Regions from separate parts of the Nocardioides sp. AE5 genome, predicted to be linked through region 2. Evidence: riboswitches for the same ligand, from Rfam matches in the RefSeq annotation. Region 2 holds a riboswitch; the other holds the start of a gene.
What was found. Region 2 has a riboswitch for cobalamin ahead of Q9R27_RS09510 (ABC transporter substrate-binding protein). Riboswitches for the same ligand answer to the same signal wherever they lie in the genome.
Positions count from the first base shown of each region.

Region 1: another riboswitch for cobalamin. It lies ahead of Q9R27_RS16320 (ribonucleoside-diphosphate reductase subunit alpha); the one in region 2 lies ahead of Q9R27_RS09510 (ABC transporter substrate-binding protein).

Region 1 is NZ_JAUZVI010000013.1:2,592-6,951, forward strand. Features, by position in the region: gene Q9R27_RS16320 (ribonucleoside-diphosphate reductase subunit alpha) at 1-2,245, opposite strand, end outside; cobalamin riboswitch at 2,371-2,593, opposite strand; gene Q9R27_RS16325 (methyltransferase domain-containing protein) at 2,645-3,793, opposite strand; gene Q9R27_RS16330 (nicotinamide-nucleotide amidohydrolase family protein) at 3,815-4,297, opposite strand; gene Q9R27_RS16335 (antibiotic biosynthesis monooxygenase) at 4,328-4,360, shown strand, end outside.
Region 2 is NZ_JAUZVI010000005.1:114,835-119,194, forward strand. Features, by position in the region: gene Q9R27_RS09500 (iron ABC transporter permease) at 1-342, opposite strand, end outside; gene Q9R27_RS09505 (hypothetical protein) at 455-1,252, opposite strand; gene Q9R27_RS09510 (ABC transporter substrate-binding protein) at 1,249-2,292, opposite strand; cobalamin riboswitch at 2,350-2,530, opposite strand; gene Q9R27_RS09515 (nitrite reductase) at 2,601-3,494, shown strand; gene Q9R27_RS09520 (Uma2 family endonuclease) at 3,586-4,230, shown strand; cobalamin riboswitch at 4,212-4,339, shown strand.

The DNA of each region.
Region 1 (4,360 bases), on a different contig from region 2:
GGTCGACCATGTTGTTCACGCTGCGATCTGCCAGGTAGATGTTGCGGCTGATCGCCTGGTCGATCCACTTCTGGGCACGTGCGGCGACCTGGAGGAAGGCGCGCCCGTCCAGCTGGAACGAGGTGCGGTAGATCTCCACCAGTTCGGCGGGGATGTCGTGCTCGTCGGCCACCTTGGACAGGTCGCCCTGGTGGCGGAGCAGGTCCTCGCGCACGGTGTCCCACAGGCCCAGCGCCTTGAGGTCGTCGACCAGGTTGCGGTTGAGCTCCAGGAACTTGCCCGCGCTGGTGGACCGGCTGAACATCTGGCTGAACTGCGGGTCGAGACCGGGCGTGGTGCCGGCGACGAGGCCGATCGAGGCGGTGGGCGCGATCGCCAGCAGCGTCGAGTTGCGGATCCCACCGGCCACCTTGGTGCGCAGTGCGTCCCAGTCCAGCCGGGTGGTCCGGTCCACCTCGACCGGGGTGCCCCGGTCCGCCTCGAGCAGGTCCAGGGAGTCGATCGGCACCATGCCCTGGCTCCACCGCGATCCCTCGAAGTTGGGATAGGCGCCCCGCTCGCGGGCCAGGTCGGCCGAGGCATCGATGGCGTGCCACGAGACGAACTCCATGACCTGGTCGATCAGGTCGTAGGCCTCGGGCGTTGCGTAGGAGTAGCCGAAGCGCTCCACGATGTCGGTGAAGCCCATCACCCCCAGCCCCAGTGCCCGGTTCAGCTCGTTGGAGCGCTCGGATTCAGGGACCGAGGAGATGGTGATGTCGATCAGGTTGTCGAGCTGGCGCACTGCGAGCCGGGCGGACGCGGCCAGCCGGTCCCAGTCGATGCGGGCACCCTGCCGGCGGCCGGTGACATGGGTGGAGAGGTTGATCGAGGCCAGGTTGCAGACCGAGACGTTGTCCCGGTCCTGCGGCAGGCAGATCTCGGTGCACAGGTTGGACAGGTGGATGGTCCCGGTGTTGTGGTTCAACGCCCGGGTGTTGATCGTGTCCTTCCACGTCAACCACGGGTGCGAGGTGGACTGCAGCGAGGTGAGGATCGCCTTGAACTGCTCCCGGGCGCCGATCTTCTTGTGCCGCAGCTGGCCTGCCTCGGCCTGCGCGGCGTACTCGGCGTACCGCTGGGAGAAGGCAGCGCCGGTGAGTTCGACCAGGTCGGGCACTTCGGCCGGGTCGAAGAGGTACCACGGCTGGTCGGCGTCGACCCGCTTCATGAATTCGTCCGAGATCCACACCGCGGTGTTGGCGGTCCGGGTACGCCGGTAGGGGTCACCGGAGTTCTGCCGCAGGTCCAGGAAGGCCGGGAAGTCCAGGTGCCAGTTCTCCATGTAGAAGCAGAGCGCGCCGAACTTCTTGCCGCCGCGGCTGACCGCGCGCAGCGTCGAATCGATGGTGTGCATGAACGGGATCGGCCCGGTCGAGGTGGTGTTGTTGGACTTGATTGGTGAACCCTCGGCGCGCAGCTTGGTGACCGAGAGGCCGATGCCGCCGGTGCCCTTGGTCAGCCACATCACGTCGCGCACCGACTTGGCGATGTGCTCGATCTCGTCCTCCATCTGCATCACGAAGCAGTTGGAGAGCTGGCTGTACGACGTACCGGCGTTGACCAGGGTGGAGCCTGCGGCGAGGTACTCCAGGCGCGACATCTTGTCGTAGAAGCGCAGCGCTGCCGCGTTCGGGTCCTCCTCGTTCAAGGCCAGCCCCATCGCGACCCGCATCCAGAAGAACTGCGGCATCTCCATCGGGCGGCCGTCGGGGGAGTTGATCATGTAGCGGGTGCGCATGGTCTGCACACCGATGTAGCGCAGCAGGTCGTCGCGCCCGGGGTCCAGTGCGGCGCCGAGCCGCTCCAGGTCGAAGAGGTCGCGCAGGCGCGTGTCGAGCAGGCCGAGTTCGACGCCGCGGACGATGAAGGCGACGAACGCCTCGGCGTGGAAGGCGTAGACCTCGTCGCGGGTCACGCCCTCGCCGAAGATCGCCTTGTAGAAGCTCTTCACCAGCAGCCGCGACGCGATGGTGTCGTAGGCCGGGTCGTCCTTGACGTTCTGCAGCGCGACCTGGACGACGGCCTGGTCGAGTTGCTCGCTGGTGATGCCGTCGAAGAGCGTGATCTCCAGCTCCGAGCGGAGCTGGGTCGCCCTGGCGACCTGGTCGTCGAGGCCGGCAGCGGCCTCCTCGATGGAACGCGCGATCTCGTAGCCGTCGTAGTCGACCCTGGATCCGTCTCGCTTGATGACCTTGATCGTCATCGGTTCACCCCTCGTGAATCCTCGTGTGATGACGCTGCCCGCGTCGTGCGAGGAGAGGAGGGGGCGCCGACGCCAACGCGCCGCTGTCGATCCCCTGACCTTCCCTCGAGGTCGCGGACCCCCGTCGTCGATGACGGGGCACTGGCAGGTCTTCGGACTCGCGGGCGTTCTCTCGGCGTTCGTGCTGTCGAGATTCCTACTGTCCGTCGCTTCCCAGGCTGTTCGCCCAGTGCTGTTGACGGAGTTCGTTCCCACTCACCGCTGCGGGGCAGTTCCGGTCTCTCACCGGATTCCCTCTTGCGACGACTCCTCTGGCTGAGGAGCCGGACCAGCTGCGGTCGCCACTATATACATGAATTCCATCGATGTAACTACCCACATCTTGTGGTGGACCGGATTTCAGGCCTGCGCCGGGGGATCCCGTTCGAGGAGCACCATGACCTCGTGGTGGCCGGTCTGCGGGAACATGTCGAAGAGCCGCGCCGCGATCGGGCGCAGCCGTGGCATGGCCGCAAGATCCGCGGCGAGCGTGGTCACGTTGCAACTAGAGTAGAGGACATGGCGCGGTCCGTGCTCGTCCAACCGTGCGCACAAGGCCGCCCCGATGCCGCGCCGCGGTGGGTTCACCACGACCAGGTCGGGACCGCTGCGCCCGGTCAGCACCGGGTCGTCGAGCATCCGGGTCGCATCGCCGGCGTGCCACTCGTGGTGGCCCCGGGCAAGCGCTGCGCCACTGAGCCTGGCGCTGGCCACGGCCTCGGCCGATGACTCCACACCGACCACGCGGTCGGCACCGTGGCCCAGCGCATGCAGCGCGAAGCCGCCCACGCCGCAGTAGAGGTCCCACACCTCGCTCGGCCGGAGATCGGCGATCCACGCACGCGCCTGCGCATAGAGCGCCGCGGCGACGGCCGTGTTGGTCTGGAAGAAGCTGCGGGTGCGCAGGTGCAGGGTCACGTCGTTGACCCGCATCGGCAGGGAATCTTCCGGAGTGAGCACGTGCTCCTCGTCGCCCTCGATGATCGCCTTGTGCTCGGGCTGCAGGTTGGCGCTGACGACGCGCAGGCCGGACAGCTCCTCGCGCAGCAGCGCGAGCCCGTCGCGGATCCGCCGCAGTTGCCCGGGGGAGCGGAGCACGAAGCGGAGCATCAGCTCGTCGTCGGGGGAATGGGTGAGCAGGACGTGCTTGAGCTCCCCGGTGCGTCGCGGCACGTCGTACGGCGTCAGGCCGAGCTCGGCGACGAGTCGCGGCATGGTGCGCACGGCCTCCGCGAGGCCGGGCTCGTAGAGGCCACAGTTGGTCAGGTCGATCCCGTGCTGGTCGCGGTCCAGGATGCCGAGCACCGGTGCGCCGCGGGTGCCGGCGGCGACCAGTTTCGCCTTGTTGCGGAAGCCGGACTCACGGCTCGCCACGGGTGGCAGCCAGGCAAGACCGGTCGGCAAGGTCGCTGCCACCTGTCGCTGCTTCTCGGCCAGTTGCGCGTCGTACGGCGTCCCCATCAGGGCGCACGAGCGGCACCTGCCCGCCTCGAAGTGGCCACATTGCACCGGGCCACGGTAGTCGAAGCCTCAGGCGGTACCAGCGGTGACGGCCTCGAGCAGCAACTCCAGCGCCTGCTCGGTGGCCCCACGGCGTACGGCGTCGCGGTCGCCGGGCAACTCCAGTCGCCGGTGCCACGTGGTGGAGGCGCTCGCCACGGCGATGTGGACCAGGCCGACGGGCTTCTCTGGTGTGCCGCCTCCCGGACCGGCCACACCGGTCGTGGAGACGCCGTACGTCGTGTCTAGGCGTGCGCGCGCCCCGGCCGCCATCGCACGCGCGACCTCCTCACTCACCGCACCCACCCGCGCGAGAAGGTCAGCGCTCACCCCGACCTGGCTCGTCTTCGCCTCATTGGCATAGGTGACGAAACCGCCGACGAGGTACGCCGACGACCCGGGCCGGTCCGCCAACCGCGACGCGACCATCCCCGCGGTGCACGACTCCGCCGTGGCGACCGTTGCGGAGGCGTTGAGCAGCGCGCGGGCCAGCCGATCATCCAGGGTGCTCACGCGGTCGAGGCTACCCGGCAGGATGGGGCCATGATCCTGGAACATGCGCTCCTGCCCGTCGTG
Region 2 (4,360 bases):
GGCTGCGGCCAGCACGCCCAGGGTGATCACCGCGGTCGCGCCGACACTCGCCCCGGCGGAGACTCCCAGCAGGTAGGGGTCGGCGAGCGGGTTGCGGACCAGGGTCTGCACGATCGTGCCGGCGACGGCGAGGCCTCCGCCGACGATGGCCGCCAGGATCACGCGTGGTGCCCGGATGTTCCACACGATCCGGTCCTCCACCGACCCGTCGGCGCCGCCGGTGATCCGTGCCTGCCACACGTCGACGACGTCGGCGAAGGAGATGTGGGTCGGGCCGAACATGGTGCCGGCCGGCAGGCTGACCAGGAGCGCGACGGAACTGACGATGAGCAGGGGCACCACCGGGACCCGTCGCATTCCGGCCGGGACGGGACCTGCGGTCCGCGCATCGTTTCCCGTTCCGGGTTCCGGCACGGCCGTGGTCTCCCCGGCACTGTCGCGCCGCGTGGTGAGGTCACTGTGCGCCATCGGAAACCAACTCCAGGGGTTTCGGGGCCGCCCCAGCCAGCGTCTCCTGCCATCGGGACCGCACCTCGTCCTCGCCCAGGTCGCTGCACGAGGCACAGGCCCGCTTCTCCGGTGCCAGCCGGATCAGGCAGCAGGTGTGGCGGCGGTGGGCGAGGCTCTCGCCCCAGGGAGCCTCGACGGCCTCCCAGCTGATCGGCACGCTCGCCCAGGGCCAGACCGGCGCAGCCAGGCACGAGACGGCAGCACGACGTACGTCGGGGCGGGAGGCGGGAGCCACCCCGTCATGTGCACGCCGCCAGGCTCCGGCCACGGCCGCCGCGACATTGCCCCAGGCCACCTTCTCGGTGATCCTGGAAACGGTGCGTGACGCAGTGAGGATGCCCTCGAGGTGTGCGACGAGGTGCTCGGCCACCCCCGCGGGCGAGCACGGCGCCATTGCCTCGTCGAATGCAGGGACCCAGATCCCGACGGTTCGACCGTCCGCCAGCCGCACCCCCGTGTCGAGGTCGGCCAGCGGCAGTCCGCGACCGGTCAGCGCCCACCTCCCGACGGAGAGCGCCGCAACCCGTCCGGCGTACCCCTGCAGGGCACAGGATCCACCGACGACGAGGCTCGTCGAGCCGATGCCTGCGGCATAGGCACGCGCGATGCCCGGCCACACCGACGCCTCACGCAGTGCCGCGGAGCGATGCCACCCCTGCTCCGGGCCGGTGGGCGGCCCCTGGAGCAGGTAGGAGGCGGGGTCGGCCTCGGCAAGGCGGGTGAGGACCGCGTCCGGCGTCATCGCAGGTCGATGGTGCCGGTGATCCCCGACTCGGGCAGCAGGCCCAGTTCCTCCAGCCCGGCACGCAGTTGCTCGGCTGCCTCGATGTTGCCGTAACCGCTGGTGAACAGGGCCAGCGGCAGCACGATGATCCGGTCCTGCTGGACGGCCTCGGAGTCCTTCAGCGCGGCGTGCGTGCGGATCGTCTCGATCTTGGACGCGACCTCGTTCGGGTCATCGCTGCGGTAGTCCATCACCAGGATCGCGTCCGGGTCCTTGGCGGTGACCGCCTCCCAAGAGGCGCGGAACCAGGTGGTGTCCTCCTCGGCGAAGACGTTCTCGGCACCGGCCGCGTCGATGATGCCCTGCGGCGGACCGTTGCGGCCGGAGGTGTAGACGTCGGTGGTGGCGCTGTCGAAGAGCAGGATGCGCGGCGCGGCATCCCCCTGCGGTGCCGCCTCCAGCGCAGCCAGCCGCTCCTCGAGCTCGGCCAGCGCCTCGTCGGCCTTGTCCTCGTGGCCGGTGAGGATGCCGTAGTTCTCGATGTCGGCACGCAGCGCGTCCCACGGGCCCATCGTGCCGAGCTTTGACTCGGATCCGGCAGCAGAATCCTGCCGGCAGCTGTCGGAGATGACGTACGTCGCGATGCCCTGTCCCTCGGCGTCCTCGCGGGTCACCCCCGAGGAGCCGGAGAAGAGGCCGCTGTAGGAGCCGATCAGCAGGTCGGGGTCGGGGCCGACGATGGACTCGATCGAGATCGGGCTCTGCAGCCGCGGGACATCGCTGACGTCGACGTCGAAGAGCTCGTTCATCAGGGCGTCGTTGCCCGGCGAGAGGGACATTGCGGCGATCTGGTCGATGGCGCCGACCCGGAGCAGGGTCCCGATGTTGGCCGAGTTGCTGGTCGCGATCAGACGCTGGACGGGCACGTCGTACGTCGCCTGCTCGCCGCAGTTCTCGATCTGGGTGTTGCCCTCGGCCGTCGTGGCGTCGGAGCCGCAGCCGGCCAGCAGCAGGCCGCTCAGGGACAGGGTGGCGGCCAGCGCGGTGGCCTTGGACATGCGGTGCATGGCATTCCTCGGGGTCATGGCTCATGCGCGGAGCCAGCGGATGGGGACAGGGCGGACCCTGCTGCCAGCAGGTCTTCGGACTCGGGATCATCCGGACGGGACGTCTTCCCGGGAACGAGTCCCAGTGACGTGGTGTCCCGCCCGTCAACCCTCACCGCTGCGCGTCAGTCCCGGATTCCCACCGGGTTCCCTGGCTCGGTCGAGCTTGACTGGCAGGGCCACCCTAGGCCAACGGATCGGGCCCTGTCTCGCGGAGGCTCCCGGTGAGACCGAGGTCACCGGATGCCTACCATGTCCCAGTGACTTCCCGGACGCGTGGCGACCTCTGCCCCGGCGTACTGCGCCCGTGGCCCGCCGAGGACGGCGCACTGGTCCGGCTGCGGTTGATAGGTGGCGAGGTCTTGCCACGGTCTCTGGCGGCACTGATGGAGGTCGCCACCGCGTTCGGCAACGGCACGGTCCACCTGACCCGTCGCGCCAACCTGCAACTGAGGGCGCTGCCGTCCAGCGATGGGTGCCTCGATGCCGACGTGGTCGCGGCGATCGCTGCGACCGGGCTGCTGCCCGTGCCGAGCCATGAACTGGTCCGCAACGTGCTGGTCTCGCCGTTGACCGGCCTCGACGCGCCACAACCGTGTCGGTTGCTGTCACCTGGTGACAGTGAACGACACGTCAACGCGGGCCGGGTGGATCTGCGGCCGATGGCGGCGGCGCTGGACGAGGGCCTGTGTGCCGATCCGGTGTACGCCGGTCTGTCGGCGCGGTTCCTCTTCGTCCTCGACGATGGCCGCGGGGACGTCATCGACCGCCGTGGTGACCTCGGCCTGATCGCCCTGGACGCGTCACGGTGCCAGGTGCGGGTCGGTGACGAGTGGGGCCCCGTCGTCGCCGTGGACGATGCGGTCCCGTTGCTGCTGGACCTGGCCCGGGCCTTCGTCGCCGCCCGCGGGACCGGGCCGGAAGCCCCGTGGCACGTCAACGAACTGTCGGACCTCCTGCATCCCGTGGTCCCTGCGGATCCGGCCACCCGGGTGCGCAGCGAGCCGCCGGCGTACGGCGTCCTGGCGACAGGCATCGAGCATGTGCCGGTGCCGGACGGACTCCTCGATGCGAGCCTGCTGGCGCAGTTGCTGGAGCGGCACCCGGCCCGCCTGGTGGTCACTCCGTGGCGGTCCGTGATCGCCTGCACCTGAGCCTGTGGATGACGCCTGCGCCAGGGTCGCGTTCGGTGGCAACCTCCTTGCATGCGGACACCATGCGAGGAGATGAGGCACCATGGGAGTCATGACCACCCTGCCGTGGGGACGGCCCCTGACCCGCGAGGACCTCGACCGGGTCCCCTGGATCGGCACGGACGTCGAACTGGTCGACGGGTCGGCGGTCCTCACCCGTGAGCGCGCACCCTTCACGTCGGAGGACCGGGAACGGCTTCCGGAGGACGGTCGTCGACATGAACTCATCGGCGGGGCCCTCGTCATGACGCCGGCACCCGCACCACGGCACCAGTTCGTGTCGGGCAATCTCTTCCGCGTTCTCGACAGGGCGTGCCCGGACGCTCTCGCCGTCCTCTACGCCCCGGTGGATGTGATCCTCGCGGCGGGCACCGTGGTCGAGCCCGACCTCCTCGTCGCTCCGCGGGCGGCCTTCTCGGCGACGAACCTTCCCGTCCCGCCGCTCCTCGCCGTCGAGGTCCTCTCCCCGAGCACCCGACGCCTGGATCTCGGTCGCAAGCGTGATGCCTACGAGCAGGCGAGGGTCGCGGCGTACTGGGTGATCGATCCGGACAACGGCGAGTTCATCGCTTGGCAATTCGAGGACGGTTGCTTCGCCGAGGTGGCCCGGATCGGTCCCGGTGATGCCTGGTCCGCCGAGGTGCCGTTCCCGGTCACCGTCCGGCCCGCCGACCTGATCGAGCCGGGCACGATCTAGGCTGCCCTCGTCCTGTGGGGCAGGAACCCGGTGCGAGTCCGGGGCGGTTCCGCCACTGTGAGGTGCATCTGCGCCGAGCCAGACACTGGCCGCAGGACATCACCATCCGCTGATGGGGCGAGAACCCCGA